3 regions of the Pannonibacter sp. Q-1 genome follow, and region 1 is predicted to be linked to each of the others. Evidence: predicted binding sites of a transcription regulator. Region 1 holds the regulator's gene; each other region holds the start of a gene.

Region 1 (7,962 bases):
GCGCGCCAGCCTCACCACCCACCCGGACGGCACCCGCAGCGTCACCCCCTTCACCCGGCAGGACAGCTCCATGCTCTCGCTGCTCGCCGCCTCCGGCGCCCTCATCCTCCGCCCCCCGCACGCCGCTGCGCTGGATGCCGGGGCGGAGGTGGATGTGCTGGTGGTGTGAGGATTATCCAAGCGTGAAGGCGGTGGGCAAACGGAAGCACTGCGGGTCAGCATAGACGGCGTCGCCCCGGCCTTCGAGCCGGGGCCTACTCGCTTGAAGAGAGATGCGATAGTCCGCCGCGGTGAAGCACGGATGGCCTCATGCGCCCGCCGCTGCTTCCATACTCCCTATCGCGTCTCTGCAAGCGAGTAGGCCCCGGGTCTGCGCTCCGCTCCGCCCGGGGCGACGCTGCGGTGATGGGCAAGGTAGTGCGTCCCTCTACAGACGGGACCGTCAATCGTTCTGCCGCCTCTCACCTTGTCATCCCCGCGCAGGCGGAGATCCGGTACCGGTGAGCCACGGTCTATCCTGCTTCCGCATCGAACCGGCAATCACCCCGGCTCTCCGGTCCCGGCTCAAGGCCGGGATGACGATGGAGAGGATCAAAGGCCTGGAAAGGACTACGGACGGAGCTGGTGACCTGCGCCAAACGGTTCCCCAACACAAAAAAGCGGCACGGTTGCCCGTGCCGCAGTTGGATGTGTCCCGGGAGGGAGATCAGAAGAAGCCGAGCTTGTTGGGGTTGTAGCTGACGAGGATGTTCTTCGTCTGCTGGTAGTGATCGAGCATCATCTTGTGGGTCTCGCGGCCGATGCCGGACTGCTTGTAGCCGCCGAAGGCCGCGTGGGCGGGATAGGCGTGGTAGTTGTTGACCCAGACGCGGCCTGCCTCGATGGCGCGGCCGAAGCGGTAGGCGCGGGTGCCGTCGCGGGTCCACACACCGGCGCCAAGGCCGTACATGGTGTCGTTGGCGATATGAAGCGCCTCTTCCTCGGTCTTGAAGGTGGTGACGGAGACAACGGGACCGAAGATTTCCTCCTGGAACACGCGCATCTTGTTGTGGCCCTTGAGGATGGTCGGCTGGATGTAGAAGCCGTTGGCCAGATCCCCGCCGAGGCGGGCGGCATCGCCGCCGGTCAGCACTTCCGCGCCTTCCTCCACGCCGATCTGCAGGTAGGACATGATCTTGTCATGCTGCTGCTGGCTGGCCTGCGCGCCCACCATGGTGGCGGGGTCGCGCGGGTCGCCCTGCTTGATGGCCTTCACACGCGCAATGCAGCGGGCGATGAATTCCTCGTAGATGTCTTCCTGGATCAGCGCCCGCGACGGGCAGGTGCAGACCTCGCCCTGGTTGAAGGCAAAGAGCACGAAGCCTTCGACCGCCTTGTCGAGATAGGCATCATCCTGCGCCATCACATCGGAGAAGAAGATGTTGGGGCTCTTGCCGCCCAGTTCCAGCGTCACCGGAATGAGGTTGACGGTTGCCGCTTCCATGATCTTGCGGCCCGTGGCGGTGGAGCCGGTGAAGGCGATCTTGGCGATGCGGCCGGACGAGGCCAGCGCATGGCCGGCTTCAGCGCCGGTGCCGTTGACGATGTTGAGCACACCCGCCGGCAGCAGGTCGCCAATGAGTTCGGCCAGCACCAGAATGGCCGCCGGGGTCTGTTCGGCCGGCTTCATGACGATGCAGTTGCCCGCAGCCAGGGCCGGAGCCAGTTTCCACGCAGCCATCAGAATGGAGAAGTTCCACGGGATGATCTGGCCGACGACCCCCAGCGGCTCATGGAAGTGATAGGCGACCGTGTCATGGTCGATCTCGCTCATGGTGCCTTCCTGCCCGCGCAGCACACCGGCGAAATAGCGGAAGTGATCGACGGAGAGCGGAATGTCGGCGGCGGTCGTCTCGCGGATCGGCTTGCCGTTGTCCCAGGTTTCGGCAGCGGCCAGCACGTCGAGATTGGCCTCCATCACGTCGGCGATCTTCAGAAGGATGTTGGCGCGGTGGGCGGCAGAGGTCTTGCCCCAGGCCTCGCGCGCCGCATGGGCGGCATCCAGCGCGGCGTTGATGTCGGCGGCATCGGAACGGGCCACCTCGCAGATCCTGGCGCCAGTGATCGGGGTGATGTTGTCCATGTAGCGGCCGCTGACCGGCGGCACGAACTTGCCGCCGATGAAATTGTCATAGCGCTCGCGGAACGGTGAAACGGTGCGGAAATCCGCCTGTGCCTGAATGTTCATGCTTGTCTCCTCCAACGGGCCGCCTCCTCGCGGCCATGGGAAGAGCTTGACGCACGGCGGACGGTCTGAGGAGCCATGGCCGGGAACGCCTGCCCGTGCCCTGTCGCAGTTCTGCGACAGATGATGGCGGGTTTGTGGGGTAGTGTCAGATGGAAGCACAGTCGCGCCCCATATCCGGCGTCACCACGGGCGACGCTGCGGTGAGGGGCAAATCCATGCCCGCCTGACAGGCCCCGGCCTATCCTAGGTATTTGGGACCGGGGCTGAGCGTGGCAAATGCCTGAGCGCACTCGCCCCCCTCACTCCTTCGCCAGTTTCCGGTGAAGCGTCGCGCGGGAGAGGCCGAGGGCGCGGGAGGCGGCGGAGACGTTGCCCGAGGCCCGGGCCAGCGCCCGGTGCAAGACGGCGCGCTCCGCATCCTCCAGCCGCTCATGCACCGGCAGGCCGAGAAGATCGGCGAGCGGACGCGGGTTTGCAGCAGGATCGGCGGTGAGGCCCAGCAGAGCCCGCGCCCCGCGTGTGGCGCCGATGACGAGATCATCCTCATCCACCGCCACAAGCGCGGCAAGGCCATGCGTGCCGCCGCCCGGAACCAGCACCACACGGGCCTTCGGGAAAGCAGCATGGAAGAGGTCGGCTTCCACTTTGTGCGCCGTGTTCTGCACCGTCTGGCTGATGAGGCTGAGCACGGCGGCGGACACATCCTGCTCGGCCGTGGACACATCGATCACCGCCGCCAGCTGGCCGCCGGCATCATGCACGGGGGCGGAGGTGCAGGTGAGGCCAATGTTGCGGGCGAGGAAATGCTGGTCGCGGTGGATCGTCACCGCCCTGCCCTCGGCAAGGCAGGTGCCGATGCCATTGGTGCCGGCTTCCGCCTCGGACCATACGGCACCGGTCCACAGGCCGGAAGCTGCGAAATCGCGGTCCTCGGACGGGTTGCCGCGCCGTTCCACCGCGATGCCTTCCGCGTCGGCCAGCACCACACAGGCGCCAAGGCCGCCGATGGTCTGGAACAGCCAGTCGAGATGGGGCGCGGCGGTGGCCACGAGCCCGCCCATGCGCTCGCGCACGAGGGCAAGTTCCTGCGCCGTCAGGCGCGGCTCCACCCGGCGTTTCACCGGATCAAGGCCATGAAGATGGGCCGAGCGGGCCCAGGATGCGGCAATGGGCGAGCGCGCCGCCTGCCCGCTGGCAAGCGCCGCCTCGATGCGGCTCTGATGCTGAGACGTCACCGTGGGCATGTCTGGTTCCTCCCGCAAGGCCCTCTCCTGCGCACGCTCCTTGACCGGAAGAACAAGGCTCGCGCAGATGGTCCCGAGGCGGCTGGCAAAGACGCGCGGATAACCTGTTTCACAAGGCGCGGCTCTCTCCCATCCGCTTGCCTCAAGGCTCCGCACGCACAATGTGCCGCCGGGAAAGACTAGCAGCTTGTGCACCCGCACGCCATCCGGAGCTTAACGGGCACGAATCAAGAAGCCGGGCGCACCCACACGGCGCAGTCATGGAAGGCGGCGCCGCCATAGGGGGCGATGGGCTCGGCGCCGATCAGCGTGTTGATGCCATTGCCGTTTTCAAAGGCCGTGTTGGGCCAGATGCCTTCCGACACCACCGTGCCGGGGGCCAGCCCCTCCACATGACGCAGATGCAGCCGCACCTCGCCGCGCCGGTTACCCAGGATGACGCGGGCGCCATCCTCCAGCCCCGCAGCAGCGGCTTCATCGGGACGCATCCAGACCTCCGGCCGGCCGCCTTCCTTCTTGGTGGAGCCAGGCGTTTCGGTGAAGCTGGAGTTGAGGAAGGAGCGGGCCGGCGCCGTCACCAGCCGGAACGGATGCTCCGCGTCGGCATTTTCCACCGCGTTCCAGTAATCCGGCAGGCGCGGCATGGCGGCGTGGGCACCAAAGGGCTTGCCGTCTTCCGGCCGGTTGGGCGCAGCGGTGAAGCCCCAGTCCACCTTGAAGTGATACTTGCCGTCCGCATGGCCGAAGCCATCGAGATAATGGGCGGTGCGGAAGTCCGGCTGCAGATCCTTCCAGCGCCCGGCCTCCAGTTCGGCCAGCGTGCCATAGCCGGAATTGACGAGCATCCAGTCCACGTGCTCGCGGGCGCTCATGTGGAAGCCAGGATGATCCTTTGCATCAAGACGCTTCGCCAGTTCGTTGATAACGAATATGTTCTCCCGCGCCTCACCCGGCGCTTCCGTCAGCTTCGGGCCAAACAGCATGTACTGGTGGCCGCCGCCCCGGTAGATGTCGTCATGCTCCAGAAACTGGGTCGCGGGCAGCACGATGTCGGCATAGCGCGCCGTGTCCGTCATGAACTGCTCATGCACGACGGTGAAAAGGTCCTCGCGGGCAAAGCCCTGTTTCACCAGTGTCTGTTCCGGCGCGACGGAGACCGGATTGGTGTTCTGGATCAGCAGCGCCGTCACCGGCGGGCCGCCGGCCAGCGCCTCACGGTCCCCCGTCAGCACGCGGCCGATGAGGCTCTGGTCGAGGAACCTCGTGCCGGTGCGCAGGGAACTGCCCTCGACCATCGACTTGTCGAGCCTGTAGATCGCCCCGTTGTTGTGGAAGGCCCCGCCCCCTTCATACTGCCAGGAGCCGGCAACAGCTGCAATGCTGGCCGCCGCATGCATGGAGACGGCGCCGTTGCGGCTGCGGGTAAAGCCATAGCCAAGGCGGATGAAGGTGCGCTTCACCTCGCCGATCATCCGGGCCAGCTGCGTGATCTCTTCAGCCGGAACGCCGGTGATCCCTTCCGCCCATTCCGGCGTGCGGGTGGCAAGATGCGCCTCCAGCTCATCCGGGCAGTCGGTGTAGCGGGCAAGATACTCCCGGTCAGCCAGACCGTCACGGAACAGCACATGCATGATGGCACAGGCCAGCGCCGCATCGCTGCCGGGCTTCAGCACGATGCCGATATCCGCCTGTTTCATGGTCTCGGTGCGGTAGACGTCAACCACGATGATCTTCGCACCACGCGTCTTGCGGGCGGTGATGGCGTGGGTCATGACGTTCACTTGCGTCGCGACCGCATTGGTGCCCCAGATGATGATCTGGTCGGCCTTCATCATCTCGCGCGGATCCGGCCCGGCCAGAAGCCCGGTTCCGGCCACATAGCCGGTCCAGGCCGGATTGGTGCAGATCGAGGAAAACTGCTGCGAATAGCCCTTGGCATGGCGCAGGCGATGAATGCTGTCGCGCTGCACCAGCCCCATGGTGCCGGCGTAGTAATAGGGCCAGACCGTCTCCGGCCCGTGCTTCGCCTCCGCCTCCAGGAATCGCGCGGCAACAAGGTCCAGTGCCTCGTCCCAGGAGACGGGCTCGAACCGCCCTTCCCCCTTCGCCCCAACGCGGGCCATTGGCGTCAGCAGCCGGTCCGGGTGGTATAGCCGCTCCGCATAGCGCGCAACCTTGGCGCAGATGACGCCCGCCGTGTAGGGATTGTCCGCCGCCCCGCGCAGGCGGCCGATGCGGCCCTCTGCCGTCACCTCCACATCCAGCGCGCAGGTGGAGGGGCAGTCATGCGGACAGGCGGAATGGGCGGTGATGGTGACAGGCTTGTTCATCTTCGGTCTTTTCGGGGTCCCGGTGGCGCCGCCCCAGAGCAGAATGCCGCCTAAGGCAGGGTGAGGCCGCCTGCGGGGCGCAGGCAGCGCGGGAGCTGTGTCTTCTTCTTTCGCCAGCTTTCGGGACACCGGCGCATGAAGTCAAGCCGGGCCCGCAGGCAATTGCACGCAAGGTACCGTTCTGCCGGGAAAAGGCGCAGCGGCGGTGTGTTGTCTTGAGTGCATGCGACAGGAACATCCCGCTAACCTCACCTTAAGACTTGTGGAACACAGTGAGAACAGCTAAGGTACGTTCATGATTTGTACCAGACCCTCCAACGGGGACCTCACATGCTGACGCGCAAGCAACACGAACTGCTGATGTTCATTCATGAGCGCCTGAAGGAATCCGGGGTTCCGCCGTCCTTTGACGAAATGAAGGACGCACTGGACCTCCGGTCCAAGTCCGGCATTCACCGTCTGATCACGGCGCTGGAGGAGCGCGGCTTCATCCGCCGCCTGCCCAACAGGGCGCGCGCCATGGAAGTGGTCCGCCTGCCGGATTCGGTCACGCCGGGCCTGTCTTCGCCGCGCGGCAAGGGCTTTGCGCCGTCGGTGATCGAGGGATCGCTCGGCAAGGCATCTGCCCCGGCCGCCGCTCCGTCCGCCCCGGCTGCGGAAACCGCCCCTCACTTCACCTCCATCCCGGTCATGGGCCGCATCGCTGCCGGTGTTCCGATCGAGGCGATCCAGACCCACAGCCATTCCATCTCCGTGCCACCCGAGCTGATCAGCCGCGGGGAGCACTATGCGTTGGAAGTGCGCGGTGATTCGATGATCGAAGCTGGTATTCTGGATGGCGACACGGTGCTGATCCGCAAGACCGACACGGCCGAGAGCGGCGACATCATCGTGGCACTGGTGGACGACGAGGAAGCAACGCTCAAGCGCCTGCGCAAGAAGGGCGCTTCCGTTGCGCTGGAAGCTGCCAACCCGGCCTATGAAACCCGCATCTTCGGCCCCGGCCGCGTGCGCATCCAGGGCAAGCTTGTGGCCCTGTTCCGGCAGTATTGAGCCGCTGCCGCCCGTTCGACACGCTTGAAGAATGCCGGAGACACTGTTTCCGGCATTTCTGTTTATGGCAGCACGCGGCACGCACCCGGCAGACTTGCGTCACCGGCAACTGGGCGGGCCCGTGCGGTGGCTGCACGCATGCAAGAGCAATTCCGGCAAAGGCGGCACCGGGTTTGCGTCCGGAATCGCGTGAAAACAGGCAGCCAGAGCACGGCTGGCCGCTCCGTTTTCATCGAAAGGGCTCCAGGCATGTTGCGCCAACCACTCAAAGCCTTGATACGGGCGGTGCAGAAGCGCTCGGACCAAGTTCCCGCCGGGCACAGGAATAGCTGACCTGCCCTCCCCTTGCCCCCTGCGTCAAAACGCATCTTGCTCCGGACGCGTCTGCGCCGCAGTTAGCGGGTAAGGAATTATCCTGATTTGCCGCAAGCCGGCCAGCACAAGGAGGCCCTCATGACCATCGAGACATCCGGCCAGTGGCCAGCCCAGTCGCCCGCCCATGTCGGCGTGCGCGGCCGTTGCCCGCGCTGCGGTCAGGGGCATCTGTTCAAGGGCTTTCTCACCCTTGCCCCGTCCTGTGAAGTCTGCGGCCTTGACTACAGCTTCGCCGACCCGGCGGATGGCCCGGCCTTCTTCGTCATCTGCTTTGCCTGCGTTCCGAGCGTTGCCTTCGCCATGTGGCTGGAAATTGCCTACACGGCGCCCTATTGGGTCCACCTCTTCACAACGCTGCCGCTGCTCCTCCTCACCTGCATTCCGCCCCTCCGCCCCCTCAAGGGCTGGCTGGTAGCAAGCCAGTATATCTACAAGGCCGAGGAAGGCAGGCTGGTGACGGATACCCCGGCCGAAGACAAGACGGCGGGAGGAGCAAGGCCCGGTCCCGAAACCTGAAAAGGCCGCCTCATGCCAGGAGTTTCGATGCTCACACCTCACGCCTTGAAAAGGCTCTTGCGCCGCAAGGATTTGTCCAACTCCCAATGAGTCAGGCGGATTGAGAGCCGGCAGCAAGCTCCGGAGCAGACCGGACTGCTTCAGCCCGCCCTTTCACCATGAAGGGCACCGCTGTGAGGATCATCAGGCTGAACCACCAGCCCTGCCATGCCCCATG
Region 2 (7,962 bases), on a different contig from region 1:
GGGCTTGCGTGGAGCGTGGGCCATGACGGTCAGGTGCGGGGGGATTTCACCTGACTTGGAGTGTCTTGTCTCTGCCTTGTACGGGGATTACTCCCGCGTCGTCGGCGTTGTCATCGGGCCTTCCTGAGGCTTGGGCAGCTCGATCTTGCCATCACCCACATTCGGGATATTCAGCTCGATCACGGCCTTGTCCTGCTTGGCGAAACCGCCTTCCGCCGCATAAAGCGCGACGCCGACCAGAGCCACGGCGAGGGCGCCTGCCACAAACCAACCTGCATTGCTACCGGGACGAAGCTTTGCTGAATTGTTGTCTGCGGGCATCTTGGCCTCTCCTTCTTCTGGCTTTAATACCAAGGCGCTGCGATGCTGACGCATCCGGCCTTCAGACCACTCAGACCCCCGTGGGGCTTGGCTGGTCTGTTCGGGAGAAGAACTCGGCAGCCCTGCTTCCGGTTCCGTCCCGGCTCTGATTTTTTTGCGGTCCTGCGGCTGAGGCCGGACCGCTGCATTGCGGATGACAGCCATGACCGGGACTGACAGCTCCAACGCCAACACCGCCGTCGAGGCCCTGACGCTCGAGCAGGCCGCAGCCGAATTGCAGCGGCTTGCCGGTGAGATCGCCTTCCACGATGCGCGCTATCACGGCGAGGATGCGCCGGTCATTTCCGATGCGGATTATGATGCCCTGCGCCAGCGCAACGCCGCCATTGAGGCCCGCTTTCCGGAGCTGATGCGCTCGGACAGCCCGTCCGAACGGGTGGGGGCTGCGCCGGCCGATGGCTTCGGCAAGGTCACCCATGCGGTGCCGATGCTTTCCCTCGACAATGCCTTTGCCGATGAGGATGTGCGCGATTTCGTCGGCCGCGTCCGCCGCTTCCTGAAGTTCGATCCGCTGATGGGCGAGCTTACTGTCACGGCCGAACCGAAGATTGACGGGCTGTCCCTGTCGCTGCGCTACGAGAAGGGCGTCCTCGTCAGCGCCGCCACCCGTGGTGATGGCTCGGTGGGTGAGAACGTGACCGCCAATGCCCGCACCATCGCCGATATCCCGCATGAACTGCCTGCCGGTGTGCCGGAGGTGGTGGAGGTGCGCGGCGAAGTCTACATGTCCCATGCCGACTTTGCGGCGCTGAATGCGCGCATGGCCGGCAACGGCGGCAAGGTCTTCGCCAATCCGCGCAATGCGGCGGCCGGCTCGCTGCGCCAGCTCAACCCGGAGATCACCGCCTCGCGCCCCTTGCGCTTCTTTGCCTATGCCTGGGGGCAGATGAGCGAGGTGCCCTGTGACACTCAGTTTGACATGGTGCGCCGTTTCGGCGACTGGGGCTTTGCCATCAACCCGCGCATGGTCCGCTGCTCCAGCGTCGAGGAGCTTCTGGCCGTCTATCACGGCATTGAGGAAGACCGCGCCAGCCTTGGCTATGACATTGACGGGGTCGTCTACAAGGTGGACCGGCTGGACCTGCAGCAGCGGCTCGGCTTCGTCTCCCGCTCGCCCCGCTGGGCGATTGCGCATAAGTTCCCGGCCGAGAAGGCCTATACGATCCTGCGGGATATCGAGATCCAGGTCGGCCGCACCGGCGCCCTGACGCCGGTCGCCAAGCTTGAGCCGGTGACGGTGGGCGGTGTGGTCGTCTCCAACGCAACGCTGCACAACGAGGATTACATCAAGGGCATCGGCACCGATGGCGAGCCGATCCGCGGCGGCGTGGACCTGCGCATCGGTGACACGGTGCAGATCCAGCGCGCGGGCGACGTGATCCCGCAGGTGATTGCGGTGGATCTGGAGCGCCGCCCGGCGGATGCCGTGCCCTTTGCTTTCCCGGACGTATGCCCCGCCTGCGGCAGCCACGCGGTGCGGGAGATCAATGCGAAGACCGGCCGCCCGGATGCCGTGCGCCGCTGTACCGGCGGCCTCATCTGTCCGGCGCAGGCTTCCGAAAAGCTGAAGCACTTCGTCTCCCGCAACGCCTTTGACATCGAGGGGCTTGGCGACAAGCAGGTCGACGCCTTCTTCGCCGAAGGGCTGGTGCGCAGCCCGGCGGAGATCTTCACGCTGGAAGCGCGTGACAAGCAGGCGCTGACCAAGCTGCGCAACCGCGAAGGCTGGGGCGCCGTATCAGCGAAGAACCTGTTCGAGGCGATCAACGCCCGCCGCCGCATTGATCTCAACCGCTTCATCTTCGCGCTCGGCATCCGTCATGTGGGCGAGGGCAACGCCAAGCTTCTCGCCCGCGCCTATGGCTCCTTCTCCGCCTTCTCCGCTGCCATGGAAGCTGCGCAGGACCGCAGCAGCGAAGCCTGGGCCGAACTCAACGCCATCGACGGCATCGGCGAAACCGTGGCCGAGGCGGTGGTGCAGTTCTTCGGGGAAGACCATAACCGGGAGGCACTTGCCGCACTTCTGGCCGAAGTGACGCCGCAGGACGCCGAGAAGATCAGCGCCGATGGCTCGCCGGTTGCGGGCAAGACCGTCGTCTTCACCGGCTCCTTGGAGCGCATGACCCGCGACGAGGCAAAAGCCATGGCCGAACGGCTGGGCGCCAAGGTGGCCGGCTCTGTCTCGAAAAAGACCGATCTCGTGGTGGCCGGCCCCGGCGCCGGCTCCAAGCTCAAGACGGCCCAGGATCTGGGCATTGAGGTGATCACGGAAGACGGCTGGTTCGATCTGGTTGGCGGGTGAGTGAGATCATCGAAGGCCCAAGCTTCGCGCCAGCGGCATTTACTCCACGTGCCATCCAGTTCTGTTCTCTGGGGCGGAGCTGCGTCGGCCCTTCTGTGTCAAATTTTGCTCGAAAGTGATGGACCTGCGGCTTAGCTGGTTGGCCTGCTATTTCTTCAGCTTCCACCCGGCCGTTCCAGTGCTACCCGGCCACTCGACAGGCCAAGCATGTCGATAGGCCTCAATCCTGTGGCCTGCCGGATGGTCAGAGACCGGTTGGGCGATGCAGGCGCTAGTGCGGTACTGTTTTCGAAGCCTTGCTGCACGGCCTTGTTCTTGATGCCGCGTGCCCATAACTCTGCGAAGGCGCGGCTGGCAAGGTCTGGCTGGTCAAAGGTGAGAGCATTTGTGGCCAGCGTGTCGAGGGCACGGGTTTGCCAGTTTGGATTATGCGCCACTGCCGCTGACAGTGTCGCGGCCCGTAAAGCCGCCGAAGCGGTGCTGTCGAACTCGTTCAGTTGCAGTTGTTGCGCCATGCGCGCTTGACCAGCCAACGCCAGTGAATAGTCGTGGAGACTGACTGCAAAGCTGTCGGAACCATATCCAGTCAGCCGACGTGAATCTAGTTGGGCAATTGCCAGGTTTGGCGTTCCGGCGGGTACATTGAGGCTAGACATAGTGTCTTCCAGCAGCGTTAAGTACTCAACCGGTGTGCCCGCTCCGTCGGAGGCCAGCCAGCCGGTGGTTGAATCTGTGGATGCTTTGGCACGGCCGATCGATGCGAAAAGCGCCTTCTGTCCGGTTGGCCTGCTGGCGATCGCAGCCACCTGGGCGCTAGCGGCTTCAGCGGCTACGGTAAAATAGGCTGATGCTTCGGCTATCTCTCCACTCTGCTCCAGGATCTGTGCCTGACGTAGTGCTTGTTGCACAGTCATCGCCGGGGACAGGTTGGTGTACTTGATGCGGACGCGATGATTCAGTAGCGGCAATGCGTGCTGGGTGATCATTCTTTCGCTGACTGCATAGTAGAGCGGACAGTCAATTAGTTCCGCCGGGATCTCCAGCAGCCTGCCCGTGCGATCCAGTTCAGCGATGAAGTTTACCAGAGCTATGTTAGTGATGCGATTGGAGCGTGGGCGTGCGTCGAGCATTAGGGTCAGGCTGCTGCGGCGCTGCTCCAAGCTTTGCTCGGCGAAGGCGGTCGTATCGAGCCTGTCATCGCCGGGGGGCGGCTGCAGGGCGAACAGATGCTCGAGATAGAGCTGCAGAGGATGGAACAGCGCGAAGTTGTGTCCTTGCGCTCCCATGACAATGCCGTAGACGATACCTTTGTCATCAAAGACCGGAGCTCCACTATCGCCTTCGCGCACTTCACCAGCGAGCCGGTACAAGGGAGCTGGCGAATGGGGATCGAAATTTTGTGGCACAGCAGAAGCTCGTGGTGTCAAGTCCTGCGAATTCGACAGGCCATAGCCGTAGAATCTGAAACCAGTGCTGCGGCCCGGCCGCTCGAATGCCAGTTCGAACGGCGTGATGCTAGTAACTGGTGTCGGATCGATGAGTTGCAGAACTGCAAAGTCCTCATGCAAGGGGTGAAGTTGGCCCTGCGGTGCTTCTGTCATGACTTTGGCAAGGACACGGAGCGGCAGCGGGTCTCTGGCCAGCATAGGATTGCGCCCGGCAAGCGGGGCACGGCCGTTGGCTGACATCTCTCCGGCTTCAATCACCTCGACTACATGGGCGGCAGTGAGGTAAATTCCACGTTTATTGTCGATTAGGAAGGCTGTGCCATGGCCTGTGCCATTACTGGTGCCGTTCTCCACTCTCAGCAAGGCATGGGCAAGATCCCGCCATTCACTTTGGCCCAGTTGCGGATGGCCGAAGTCTAATCCTAGTTCTGTGCCACAGGCTGGCTGGGCCTTCACTGCTACAGGTTGGCAGAAAAATGCGAGTGTCAGGAAGAAGGTTGCGGCTAGAGCGAACCGGTGCCGCAGGTCAGTCTTTGCACAATGGTCGCAGTTCGGCTTTAAACTGGTGGTAACATTCATGGTTGCCCTCCATGCATGCTGCGGTTGTTGCCCGTTACCGTCAGTGCAGGCCTGTCGATGCGGTTCCTTTGCTCAGCAGCGATCAACGCAGAAGACCAGATCGATCTCCTGAATGTTACTGGAGGCAACTTTGCCCGCCAGATCGACAGTAACGGGTAAGAACACTAGGCCACCGCTTGCGCCTGCCTCTGCCTTGACGACGAATTTTACCTTGGTTTGCAGTTCTTTCAGGTGCAGGGGCGGCGTGGCGTTGCGCGCACCAAGGCTTGCGGTGTAGCCGGCGAGAATTGCCTCAGCGAGGCCGTCAGAGGTTGAGGACACCTTTGTGGTGTCGCCATCGCCGGGTGGTGCAAGCACCAGCTTCAGGGTCTGTACAGCCTCGCTGGCAACAGAACTGCCGAAAGAGACGACGACGAGCTTGATCTTGCCACTTGCTTCACTTTGCAGGCTGGTTTGCAACTGCAAGGTTGCTTGTTTCAGCTTCAGTGTGCCGTCGGTGTCACGCTTCACCCGGATCAGTGTATCGCGAGTATCGGCTAGCAGTCGATTTAGGACGACGCCAGTCTGTTCCTGCGCATGCAGAACACCTGTTGGCACTGTTGCGAGAGCCATAGCAAGACAAATGGCCATCCGAAAGGCTCTGAATTTTTGCATGGGCTTCCTCCATGCCGGTTAGAGTGCCAATCTTCCGTAAAGTTATCAGAATTTAATTGTGGTACATAATTTTTGCAACCTTTTGATTGCAAGGTGACCAAATATCTGATGCAGCAGGCTTTTATGACTTTTGAGGAACAGAACGTTCCTCTGCCGCCTTGATTCCGGCTACGCAAGACTGCAGCGTCTCGATAAGATTTGTTGCAATCCAAGCGTAAGACGGCCCAGCATTTCGGCGGCCTTGGAAGGGCGACAGGTTTGAGCGGGCCTCTGATGAGGCACCCTTTCCCCCATTATATTCCCCTCAAAGCCTCGCTCTTGCCGCGATTGTTGCTATATTGTTCTCCATGAAATGCACCCGAACCCTGGCTGGATGAATGACTGTGCCTCCCGGTTTTTCCGACGACTGGAGCGATATTGACGCTGAGTATGATGCCGGGTTTGGGCCGGGATCTGCGCCTGTTGCGGCCCACAGGCCGCAGGGCGGCGGCATTGCGGCGCGGGCTCTGGCGGCGCGGCAGGGGGCTGGCCAGCAGGGCGGGGCGCCGGAATATTTCGAAGGGCTCAACCCGGAACAGCGGCTGGCAGTCGAAAGCGCCGACGGGCCGGTTCTGGTGCTGGCAGGAGCTGGCACCGGCAAAACGCGGGTTCTGACCACCCGCATCGCGCATATTCTGGCAAGCGGCCGGGCCTATCCCTCGCAGATCCTTGCGGTGACCTTCACCAACAAGGCGGCGCGCGAGATGAAGGAGCGTATCGCCCGTTACGTGGGCGAGGGCGTGGAGGGCATGGCGTGGCTCGGCACGTTCCACTCCATCTGCGTGAAGATCCTGCGCCGCCATGCGGAGCTGGTGGGCCTCAAGAGCAGCTTCACCATCCTCGACACCGACGATCAGCTGCGCCTGATGAAACAGGTGATCCAGGCCGAGGGGCTGGATGAAAAGCGCTGGACCGCGCGCATGTTTGCCGCGCAGGTGGACAGCTGGAAGAACCGTGGCCTGACGCCGAAGGACATTCCGGAAGGCGAGGCGCGCTCCTTCGGCAATGGCAAGGGGCGCAAGCTTTACGAGGAATATCAGGACCGGCTGTCCGTGCTCAATGCGGCGGACTTCGGCGACCTGCTGCTTCACTGCATCACCCTGTTCAAGACCCAGCCGGATGTGCTGAAGGATTTCCAGCGCCGCTTCCGCTACATGCTGGTGGATGAGTATCAGGACACCAACGTCGCCCAGTATCTGTGGCTGCGGCTGCTGGCGCAGGGCAATGCCAATATCTGCTGCGTGGGTGACGACGACCAGTCGATCTACGGCTGGCGCGGGGCGGAGGTGGACAACATCCTGCGCTTCGAGCACGATTTTCCCGGCGCGCTCGTCATCCGGCTGGAGCGGAACTACCGCTCCACGGCGCATATTCTCGGCGCGGCCTCGCATCTGATCGCTCATAACGAGGGGCGGCTGGGCAAGACGCTCTTCACCGACGACAAGGACCCGGAGGCCGAACCGGTGACGGTCGCTTCCGCCTGGGATTCGGAGGAAGAAGCCCGCTCCATCGGCGATGAAATTGAGGCTCTGCAAGGCAAGGGGCATTCGCTTAACCAGATCGCCATTCTGGTGCGCGCGTCCTTCCAGATGCGTGAGTTTGAAGACCGCTTCATCACGCTGGGGCTGAATTACCGGGTCATCGGCGGCCCGCGCTTCTACGAGCGGCTCGAGATCCGCGATGCCATGGCCTATTTCCGCTGTGTGGTGCAGCCGGCCGATGATCTGGCGTTCGAGCGCATCGTCAATACGCCCAAGCGCGGCCTTGGCGAGGCGACGCTGAAGATCGTGCATGAACTGGCCCGGGCGCAGCGCATTCCGCTGATCGAGGCGGCAACGCAGCTGTGCCGCACGGAAGAAATCAAGCCCAAGGCGCGCAAGGCGCTCACGGATCTGCTGGCGGATCTCGACCGCTGGCGAGCGCAGCTCACCCGCGTCAAGCATTCCGAACTGGCGGAAATCATTCTGGACGAGAGCGGCTACACGGCCATGTGGCGGCAGGACAAGTCCGCCGAGGCGCCGGGCCGGCTCGACAACCTCAAGGAACTCATCCGTTCCATGGAAGAGTTCGAATCCCTGCCGGGGTTCCTCGAGCATATCGCCCTCGTCATGGACCGGGATTCGGCCGACGCTGCCGATGCCGTCTCGATCATGACGCTGCATTCGGCCAAGGGGCTTGAGTTCGACACGGTGTTCCTGCCGGGCTGGGAAGAGGGGCTCTTCCCGCATCAGCGGGCACTGGACGACGGCGGCCGGGCCGGGCTGGAGGAAGAGCGGCGGCTTGCCTATGTGGGAATCACCCGGGCACGGCAGCGGGCGAAGATCTGGTTCGCCTCCAACCGGCGCATCCATGGCTCCTGGCAGTCGAGCATTCCCTCGCGGTTTCTCGATGAGCTGCCGGAGGATCATGTGGAGGTGGTCGAAAGCTCCAGCCGTTATGGCGGCTACAGCGGCGGTGGCTATGGCGGGGGCGGCAGCTACGGCGTGTCACGCTTCGACAGCCGTGATGCCTTCCAGAACACCTATTCGACGCCGGGCTGGCAGCGGGCGCAGAAGGCGC
Region 3 (7,962 bases), on a different contig from region 1:
AGGCGGCGCGCCAGCAGCTGCGCGATCATCAGAAAGCCCTGAGCGAGGCTCGTGAGGCCTTGATGGCGGCAGAGCGGGTGCTCTCCCAGCTGGCGCTGCGCCTGCAAGGGGCAGAGGATCTGGCCCGGCGCCTGTCTGCCGAGGCCGAAGAAGCCGCCGAACGAGTCGAGGAAGCGGCTGAACGGCTGGAGGAGCTGCCCGATTCGGGCGGACTGACGGAGGAAATCCATCAGCTTCACACCCAGCTGGCCGCAGCCCGCAGCGCCCTCTCCGAAGCCCGCGTGATGGCCGATGGCATTGCCCGTGAAAAGCAGATGCGCGACCGGCGGCTGGAGGCGATTGCCCGCGAGCATGAAAGCTGGCGCAGCCGCGCCGCCAATGCCGCCTCCCAGATCGAAACCCTGCGCGCCCGCATGGGCGAGGCGGAGGACGAGCGGCAGGAGCTGATCGAGGCGCCGGAGGACATCGAAATCCGCCGCCGCGACCTTTTCAGCGCGATTGCCAAGGCGGAAGCTGCCAAGCAGGAGGCGGATGACACACTTGTGAAGGCCGAGGCCTCCCTGTCGGACGTGGACCGCATGGCGCGGGAGGCGCAGGAAGTGCTGTTCCGCGCCCGCGAAGGCCATGTGCGCGCCGAAGAGCGTGTGGCTGCTGCCCGCGAGCGTGTGGAGACGGTCATCGGCCGCATCTCCGAGGCGCTGGATGTGCCGCTGATCCAGCTGCCCGAACTGGCAGGCTTCACCGAAGGCGCACCGCTGCCGGACCCGGAAAGCATGGAGCGCAAGCTGGAACGGCTGAAGGCCGAGCGCGAGCGGCTGGGCGGGGTGAACCTGCGCGCCGATGACGAACTGGCGGAGATCGACACCCAGCGCGAGACACTTGCGCGCGAGCGTGATGATCTGATCGAGGCCATCAAGCGCCTGCGCACCGGCATCTCCAACCTCAACCGCGAAGCGCGCGAGCGCCTGCTCGCCTCCTTCGAGATCGTCAACGGCCATTTCCAGCGGCTGTTCACCCATCTGTTCGGTGGCGGCACGGCGGAACTGCAGCTGGTGGACAGCGATGACCCGCTGGATGCCGGCCTTGAAATCGTCGCCCGCCCGCCGGGCAAGAAGCCGCAGACCATGACGCTGCTGTCCGGCGGGGAGCAGGCGCTGACGGCCATGGCGCTGATCTTTGCCGTGTTTCTCACCAATCCGGCGCCGATTTGCGTGCTCGACGAAGTGGACGCGCCGCTGGACGATGCCAACGTGGAGCGCTACTGCGACCTCCTGGAAGAAATGGCGAGGCGCACGGAAACACGCTTCGTGGTGATCACCCACAACCCGATCACCATGGCACGGATGAACCGGCTGTTCGGCGTCACCATGGCCGAGCGTGGGGTGTCGCAGCTGGTGTCCGTGGACCTTGAAACGGCAGAGCGATTCCGCGACGCGGTATGACGCAGCACCGAACTGTGGCAAGGCAAGGGCAAACGGGGCGGAAAAGTCGCGCCGGAACTTGTTCACGGAAGCAGAAAAATCAATCGTTTCAATAAGTTGAATTCCTAACCCATGTTCTTGACAGGGCAGGTGGTGCCGACTATTGTGCGCCCGGCTTAAGGGGGCGACGGAGGACCGGCGTTTCCTTTGTTGAATGTGAGGGGCCTATGGACCGTTCGCCGCAACAAGGGGATGCCAAAGAAGGATCCTCTGAAATTTCCGAAGCTGACCTGTCGTCTCGACGGGAGAAGCTCAATCAGCTGCTGGAAGAGCGCCGCCAAAGCGAAATACGCGCAGAGGCAAAGGCGAGCCGCAGTTCGACGGCCGGCATGGCACAGGCAATGAAGCTCTCTTCGGAGTTCATTGCCGGGATCGTGGCGGGCGGCATGATTGGCTGGCTCCTGGATCAGTGGCTGGGAACGATGCCCCTCGGGCTTGTCGTTTTCATTCTGCTGGGGTTCGGTGCGGGGATTCTCAATGTGCTCAGGTCGGCCGGAGTGGTGCCTGAGCAGGGGGAGGCCTGGCGCAAGCCGGTCACACCGGGTGGGAAAGATGAAGATTCTGACGAGTCTTCGCAGGATTCTCCCCGAAAGTGACTTGACGTGACGGCGGTGCGACGACTAAGAGCCCGCGCAAACAGCGCTTTGTGAACGATAGAACGAAGGTTGACCGGTGGCGAACGATCCGATCCATCAGTTTCATATCAAGACGCTCGTCCCGATCGAGGTCGGCGGTATCGATCTGTCCTTCACCAATTCCGCCCTGTTCATGGTGGTGACGGTCATTACCGCTGCGGCGTTCCTGATTTTCTCGTCTTCCAGCCGCGGCCTGATCCCGTCCCGCTGGCAGTCCATGGCTGAACTCAGCTACGAGTTCGTGGCCGGGATGCTGCGCAACGGCGCCGGAACGGAAGGCATGCGCTTCTTCCCGCTGGTGTTCTCGCTGTTCATGTTCGTGCTGGTCGCGAACCTGCTCGGCATGTTCCCGTATTTCTACACGATCACCAGCCAGATCATCGTGACCTTCGCCCTGGCGATGCTCGTGATCCTGACGGTCACGATCTACGGCTTCGCCCGTCACGGCCTGCACTTCCTGCACCTCTTCGTTCCGGCCGGTGTGCCGGGCGCTCTGGTGCCGCTTGTTGCGCCGATCGAAGTGATCTCGTTCCTTTCCCGCCCGATCAGCCTCTCGGTTCGTCTTTTCGCGAACATGCTGGCGGGCCATATCACCCTCAAGGTGTTCGCCGGGTTCGTTGTCAGCATGAGCGCCATGGGTGCAGCTGGCATGTTCGGGGCCGTCCTCCCGCTCGGGATGACGGTGGCGCTGACGGCACTGGAGTTCCTCGTTGCGTTCCTGCAGGCGTATGTGTTCACGCTGCTGACCTGCATGTACCTCAACGACGCCCTTCATCCGTCTCACTAAACTCACCAACTCATGTGGCCGCAAAGGCCGCCTGACAACGCTGACAAACGTCAATTAGGAGCACGTGTCATGGAAGCAGAAGCAGCAAAGTTCATTGGCGCTGGTATCGCCGCTCTCGGCATGGGCCTCGTCGCCCTGGCTCTGGGTAACATCTTCTCCAACTTCCTGTCGGGCGCCCTGCGCAACCCGTCCGCTGCTGATGGCCAGTTCGGCCGTCTGGTGTTCGGCTTCGCCGTGACCGAAGCTCTGGGCATCTTCTCGCTGCTGATCGCCCTTCTGCTCCTGTTCGCCGTCTAATCGTCCCTAACGGCGTATTGGAACGAATGAGACCGGGGGCGGCGCACCTGCGCCGCCTTCCCGGTATCCGGAGGCGATAATGGCAGGCGAAACCCATACTACTGTGGACGGGCAGGTTATCCTGGACGTTCCGGCATCAGAACACGGGGCAGGTTTCCCGCCGTTCGACCCGACCCATTTTGTCTCGCAGCTGTTCTGGCTGTTCGTCACCTTCCTGGTCTTCTACTGGATCATGAAGAACGTGGCTCTGCCGCGTATCGCTGGCATTCTCGAGGACCGTCACGACCGCATCGCGGGCGACCTGTCGGAAGCCGAGCGCCTGAAGCGGGAGACCGACGAAGCCATTGCCGCTTACGAGCAGGCCCTGTCCGAAGCCCGTGCCCGTGCACGCGGCATTGCACAGGACACCCGTGAAAAGCTCAAGGCTGAAACGGATGCACGCCGCGCCACCGCCGAGCAGGGCCTTGCGGCCAAGCTGGCAGAGGCCGATGCGCATATCTCGTCCATCAAGGACAAGGCTCTGGCCCAGGTTGGTGAAATCGCCAGCGAGACATCTTCCGCCCTGGTGGAAGCTCTGATCGGTGTGGCTCCGGCCAAGGCTGAAGCAGACGCTGCCGTTCAGTCTGCGGCGAAGTAAGGAGACCGGTCATGGATGCATCATTCTGGGCACTGGTCGGCCTGATCCTGTTCTTTGTCCTGATCGCCTGGCTCGGTGTTCCGGCCAAGATCACGGCAGCGCTTGACAGCCGCGCAACCAAGATCCGCACGGATCTGGAAGAAGCCCGCAAGCTTCGTGAAGAAGCTCAGGCGCTTCTGGCTGACTATCAGCGCCGCCGTCATGAGGCGGAAGCGGAAGCTGAAGCAATCGTGGCTGAGGCCCGTGCAGAGGCAGAGCAGCTGACGCTGGAGACCACCCGGTCTCTGGAAGAGCTGATTGCCCGGCGCACCAAGTCTGCCGAAGACAAGATTGCCCAGGCCGAAGCCCATGCCATCGCGGAAGTGAAGGCAAAGGCTGCTGATCTGGCGATCGCCGCTGCTGAAAGCATGCTGGTGTCCAAGGTGACGGGTTCCGTTGCCGAGGACCTGACGGCCAAGAGCATCGAGCAGGTCAAGGCTGGCCTCAACTGAAGCCTGCCGGATCACTGATCTCATGAAAGCGGCCCCTGCGGGCCGCTTTTTTGTTGGGTAAGGTGAAGCTCAGTCCCGCACGGCAGCGGCCACGGGCCGGAATGACATGCGGTGCAGGGGGCAGGGGCCGAGCGCCGTCAGGGCGGCGGCATGGGCGGGCACGCCATAGCCCTTGTGAACGGCAAAGCCATAGCCGGGAAAAAGGCTGTCTGCCCGTTCCATCATCCGGTCACGGGTGACCTTGGCAACGATGGATGCCGCAGCAACGGCAAGGCACCGCCCGTCCCCCTTGATCAGCGCCTGCCCGTCTACCCCTAGCCCCGGCGGCACATCGCGGCCATCCACCAGGACATAGCCAGCTTTCCGGGAGAGACCCGCCACGGCCCGGCGCATCGCGTCCAGCGTTGCGGCACGGATGTTCATCCGGTCGATTGTGGCGGCCGAACTGCTGGCAACGCTGACGAAAGCCGTGGCACAGATCTCGTCATAGAGGGCATTGCGCCGGCTCTCGGTGAGTTTCTTGGAATCGTTCAGGCCCACTGGCAGGTTTGAGTAGTCGAGGATCACGGCAGCGGTGACGACCGGTCCGGCCCACGGTCCGCGCCCGGCTTCGTCCACGCCGCAAAGCGCGCCGCCGAGGCCTGCGGCATGTCCGGCTTCAAGCGCGGCATCCAGTGTGTCGCCGAATCGCAGATCAAAAAGGGAGGGGGCCTTGCTCATGGAGCGGATCGTGATGATTCCCGGCGGCAATGCAAGAGCAAGGACCTGTCCCGTAGCAGATCAGAACAGGGAGAGCTGCACGCCGCCCACCTGCGGCGGGGTGAAAAGCTCCGTGTTCAGCTTCTTGCGCCGCTGATTCAGCCCCAGCCGCTTGCAGGCGAGGCTGAAGCGCTGGCCGATCTGCTGGGCATAGGGGCCGAGCCCGCGCATCCGCTGGCCCCATTCGGCGTCATAGTCCTTGCCGCCGCGCATGGAGCGCAGGATGTTCATCACATGGCGGTAACGGTCGGGCCGGTTGCGCAGCAGCCAGTCGCGGAAGAGTTCGGACACCTCCAGCGGCAGGCGCAGCAGAATGTAACCGGCCTCGGTGGCGCCATGCTCTGCGGCGGCTTCCAGCAGTGCCTCGATCTCGCTGTCCGTAAGGGCCGGGATCACCGGCGCCATCATCACGGAAGCCGGGATGCCCGCTTCCGACAGCCCCTTCAGCGCGCCAAGACGCCGGTGCGGGGCGCTGGCGCGGGGCTCCAGCGTGCGCACCAGGTCCTTGTCGAGCGAGGTGATGGACAGCGCCACCTTGGCCAGACCCTTCTCCGCCATGCGCGACAGGATGTCCGCATCGCGCAGCACCAGCGCCGATTTGGTGACGATGGCGACCGGGTGATTGTAGGTCTCCAGCACCGTCAGGATCTCCCGCATCAGCTTGTAGCGCCGCTCGATGGGCTGGTAGGGGTCCGTGTTGGTGCCGATGGCGATGGTGCGCACCTGATAACCGGGCCGTGCCAGTTCCCGCTCCAGCAGTTCGGCTGAATTGGGCTTGGCAAAGAGCCGTGTCTCGAAGTCGAGGCCGGGGGAGAGGCCCATGAAGGCATGACTGGGCCGGGCAAAGCAGTAGATGCAGCCATGCTCGCAGCCCCGGTATGGGTTGATCGAGCGGTCGAAGGAAATGTCGGGCGAGGAATTGCGCGTGATGATGGTGCGGGCCTTTTCTTCCTGCACCGTGGTCTTCAGCGGCGGTAGATCGTCCGGCGTCTCCCAGCCATCGTCAAAGCCTTCGCGCTGCTGGCGCTCGAAGCGGCCGGGCATGTTGAGCGCGGCCCCGCGGCCGCGCCGCAGATCCTCATCGAGGCGCAATGCGGCCATGGCAGCTTCACGGGTGTCCTGTTCCGTCTGATCAATCCGCGCCATGCTTCAACGACTCTCCAATGAGAACATAAGCGGAACATTAGCTGAAAATGCAAGCCGGGCAAGGCCTCTCTCGCCAGACCCCCGAAAAGGCGCTACAACCCGTTTCATGATCAGTGTTGTCCTTGCCACACATGACAATGAAGCCCAGCTGGCGCATGCGCTGACGGCCCTTGTGCCGGGCGCGGCGGATGGCCTCGTGCGCGAGGTTCTGGTTGTGGATGGCGGCTCGTCCGACGCCACGCACAAGGTCGCGGATGCGGCCGGTTGCGAGTTCGAGGTGCTGGCGAAGGGGGAGGGTGCACGTTTCGCGCACGGAGCGGCGCTGGCGCGCAAGTCCCCCTGGCTGCTGTTTCTCAATGCCTCCACCGTGCTGGAACACGGCTGGCATCAGGACGTGCAGACATTCATCGAGCGGGTGGAGCGCTCCGGTCAGGCGAACCGCTGCGCAGCCGCTTTCCGGCTGAAGCTGGATGCCTTCGGCTTCGGGGCGCGTCTGTCCGAGTTTGGCGCGATGCTCCGCAGCCGGATGCTGGCGATGCCAAACGCGGATCAGGGGCTGCTGATTTCACGCAGGTTCTACGAGGAACTGGGCGGCCACCGGGATCTGGCCGGGATGGCGGATTTCGATCTGGTCCGCCGCATTGGCCGCAGCCGCATCCGCCTGCTGCGCAGCAGCGCCATTGCCGGGATGCCGGGCGGGGAGGCGCGGACGGGACTTCGCCGCGCCGCTGCCCGCATGGCCGTTGCCGCGCTGCGCGTGCCGCCAACCCTTGCGGCGCGGCTGCACGGCTGACCGGGATGTTTCTGCGCCTCCCAGGTGCCCGGTGCCGTCAGGCAGCAGCGGCCCTGCCGGGAAGCGGATATGTGATTGACGGGAATGTGGCACCAGCTCAACGCCGGAGTTCTATGCTCGAATGAGGCTCATTGCACTTGCGCTCGCCTTTGCTCTCGGCTTGGCTGCGGCACGCGGAGATGAGGCGCGCGATAGCTTCATCCAGTCCAACATCATTTCAACGCTTTACCACGAATTCGGCCATGCCCTTGTGGATGTGCTGAAGCTGCCGGTTCTGGGGCGGGAGGAAGATGCGGCTGACGCTCTGGCCACGCTGCTGATCCATCAGCTGTGGGAAGAGGATGCGGCGGTTACGATCGTCTATGATACGGCCTATGCCTACAGTCTGGCCCATGACGAGGCGGAGCGGGAAGGCGATGGCCCGGTCTATCACGGCCAGCACGGAACGGACCTTCAGCGCTACTACATGCTTATCTGCCATTTCTACGGCGCCAATCCGGATGAGCGCGCCGAAGTGGCACGGGAGCTGGAACTGCCCGAGGAGCGGATGGAGGACTGTCCCGATGAATGGGAGCTGATGGCTTCCTCCTGGGGCAAGGCGCTTGATGCCATCGAGAAGAAATCCGGGAACAAAGGCAAGCTGGTGCTCGTGCCGGGAAAGGGCGGCGAGCCGGCCCGCTCGCTGGTTGCGGCGGAAATCAAGGATCTCAACGCGCTTTTCAGCTTGCCGGTGACGGTGCAGGTGCGGATCGAGGAGTGCGGTGAGGCCAATGCCTTCTACTACCCGGGCGACAAGGCGATTGTCGTCTGCACCGAATATGCCGAGGATCTGGGCCGCATGTGGGACGAAGCCCCTGATGAGACACAGGACGAAACAGCCGGCACCGGGGAGTGACGGCGGCGCTCCCTGGCACGCGTCTCTCGCTGCTGGCGCAG

What was found. Region 1 encodes LexA, which represses DNA repair genes until DNA is damaged. Its sites were predicted from a motif close to TGTTCNNNNTGTGTTCNG; they were not measured.
Region 2: the regulator LexA is predicted to act here: its motif matches at 5,693-5,710, upstream of ACVNHC_RS08380 (ATP-dependent helicase).
Region 3: the regulator LexA is predicted to act here: its motif matches at 6,253-6,270, upstream of ACVNHC_RS02230 (PA0069 family radical SAM protein).

What each region holds. Positions count from the first base shown of each region.
Region 1 covers NZ_JBSXNB010000002.1:156,478-164,439, forward strand. The annotation lists gene ACVNHC_RS04705 (molybdopterin molybdotransferase MoeA) at 1-169, shown strand, start outside; gene adh (aldehyde dehydrogenase) at 707-2,227, opposite strand; gene ACVNHC_RS04715 (helix-turn-helix domain-containing protein) at 2,527-3,471, opposite strand; gene ACVNHC_RS04720 (molybdopterin oxidoreductase family protein) at 3,699-5,801, opposite strand; gene lexA (transcriptional repressor LexA) at 6,132-6,854, shown strand; gene ACVNHC_RS04730 (DUF983 domain-containing protein) at 7,308-7,745, shown strand; gene ACVNHC_RS04735 (O-antigen ligase family protein) at 7,837-7,962, opposite strand, start outside.
Region 2 covers NZ_JBSXNB010000003.1:85,932-93,893, reverse strand. The annotation lists gene ACVNHC_RS08400 (hypothetical protein) at 88-321, opposite strand; gene ligA (NAD-dependent DNA ligase LigA) at 524-2,683, shown strand; gene ACVNHC_RS08390 (S1 family peptidase) at 2,839-4,710, opposite strand; gene ACVNHC_RS08385 (trypco2 family protein) at 4,783-5,364, opposite strand; gene ACVNHC_RS08380 (ATP-dependent helicase) at 5,742-7,962, shown strand, end outside.
Region 3 covers NZ_JBSXNB010000001.1:485,041-493,002, reverse strand. The annotation lists gene smc (chromosome segregation protein SMC) at 1-1,442, shown strand, start outside; gene ACVNHC_RS02260 (AtpZ/AtpI family protein) at 1,649-2,077, shown strand; gene ACVNHC_RS02255 (F0F1 ATP synthase subunit A) at 2,154-2,903, shown strand; gene ACVNHC_RS02250 (F0F1 ATP synthase subunit C) at 2,973-3,200, shown strand; gene ACVNHC_RS02245 (F0F1 ATP synthase subunit B) at 3,280-3,837, shown strand; gene ACVNHC_RS02240 (F0F1 ATP synthase subunit B family protein) at 3,849-4,328, shown strand; gene ACVNHC_RS02235 (ribonuclease HII) at 4,398-5,048, opposite strand; gene ACVNHC_RS02230 (PA0069 family radical SAM protein) at 5,109-6,233, opposite strand; gene ACVNHC_RS02225 (glycosyltransferase) at 6,340-7,026, shown strand; gene ACVNHC_RS02220 (DUF4344 domain-containing metallopeptidase) at 7,148-7,921, shown strand.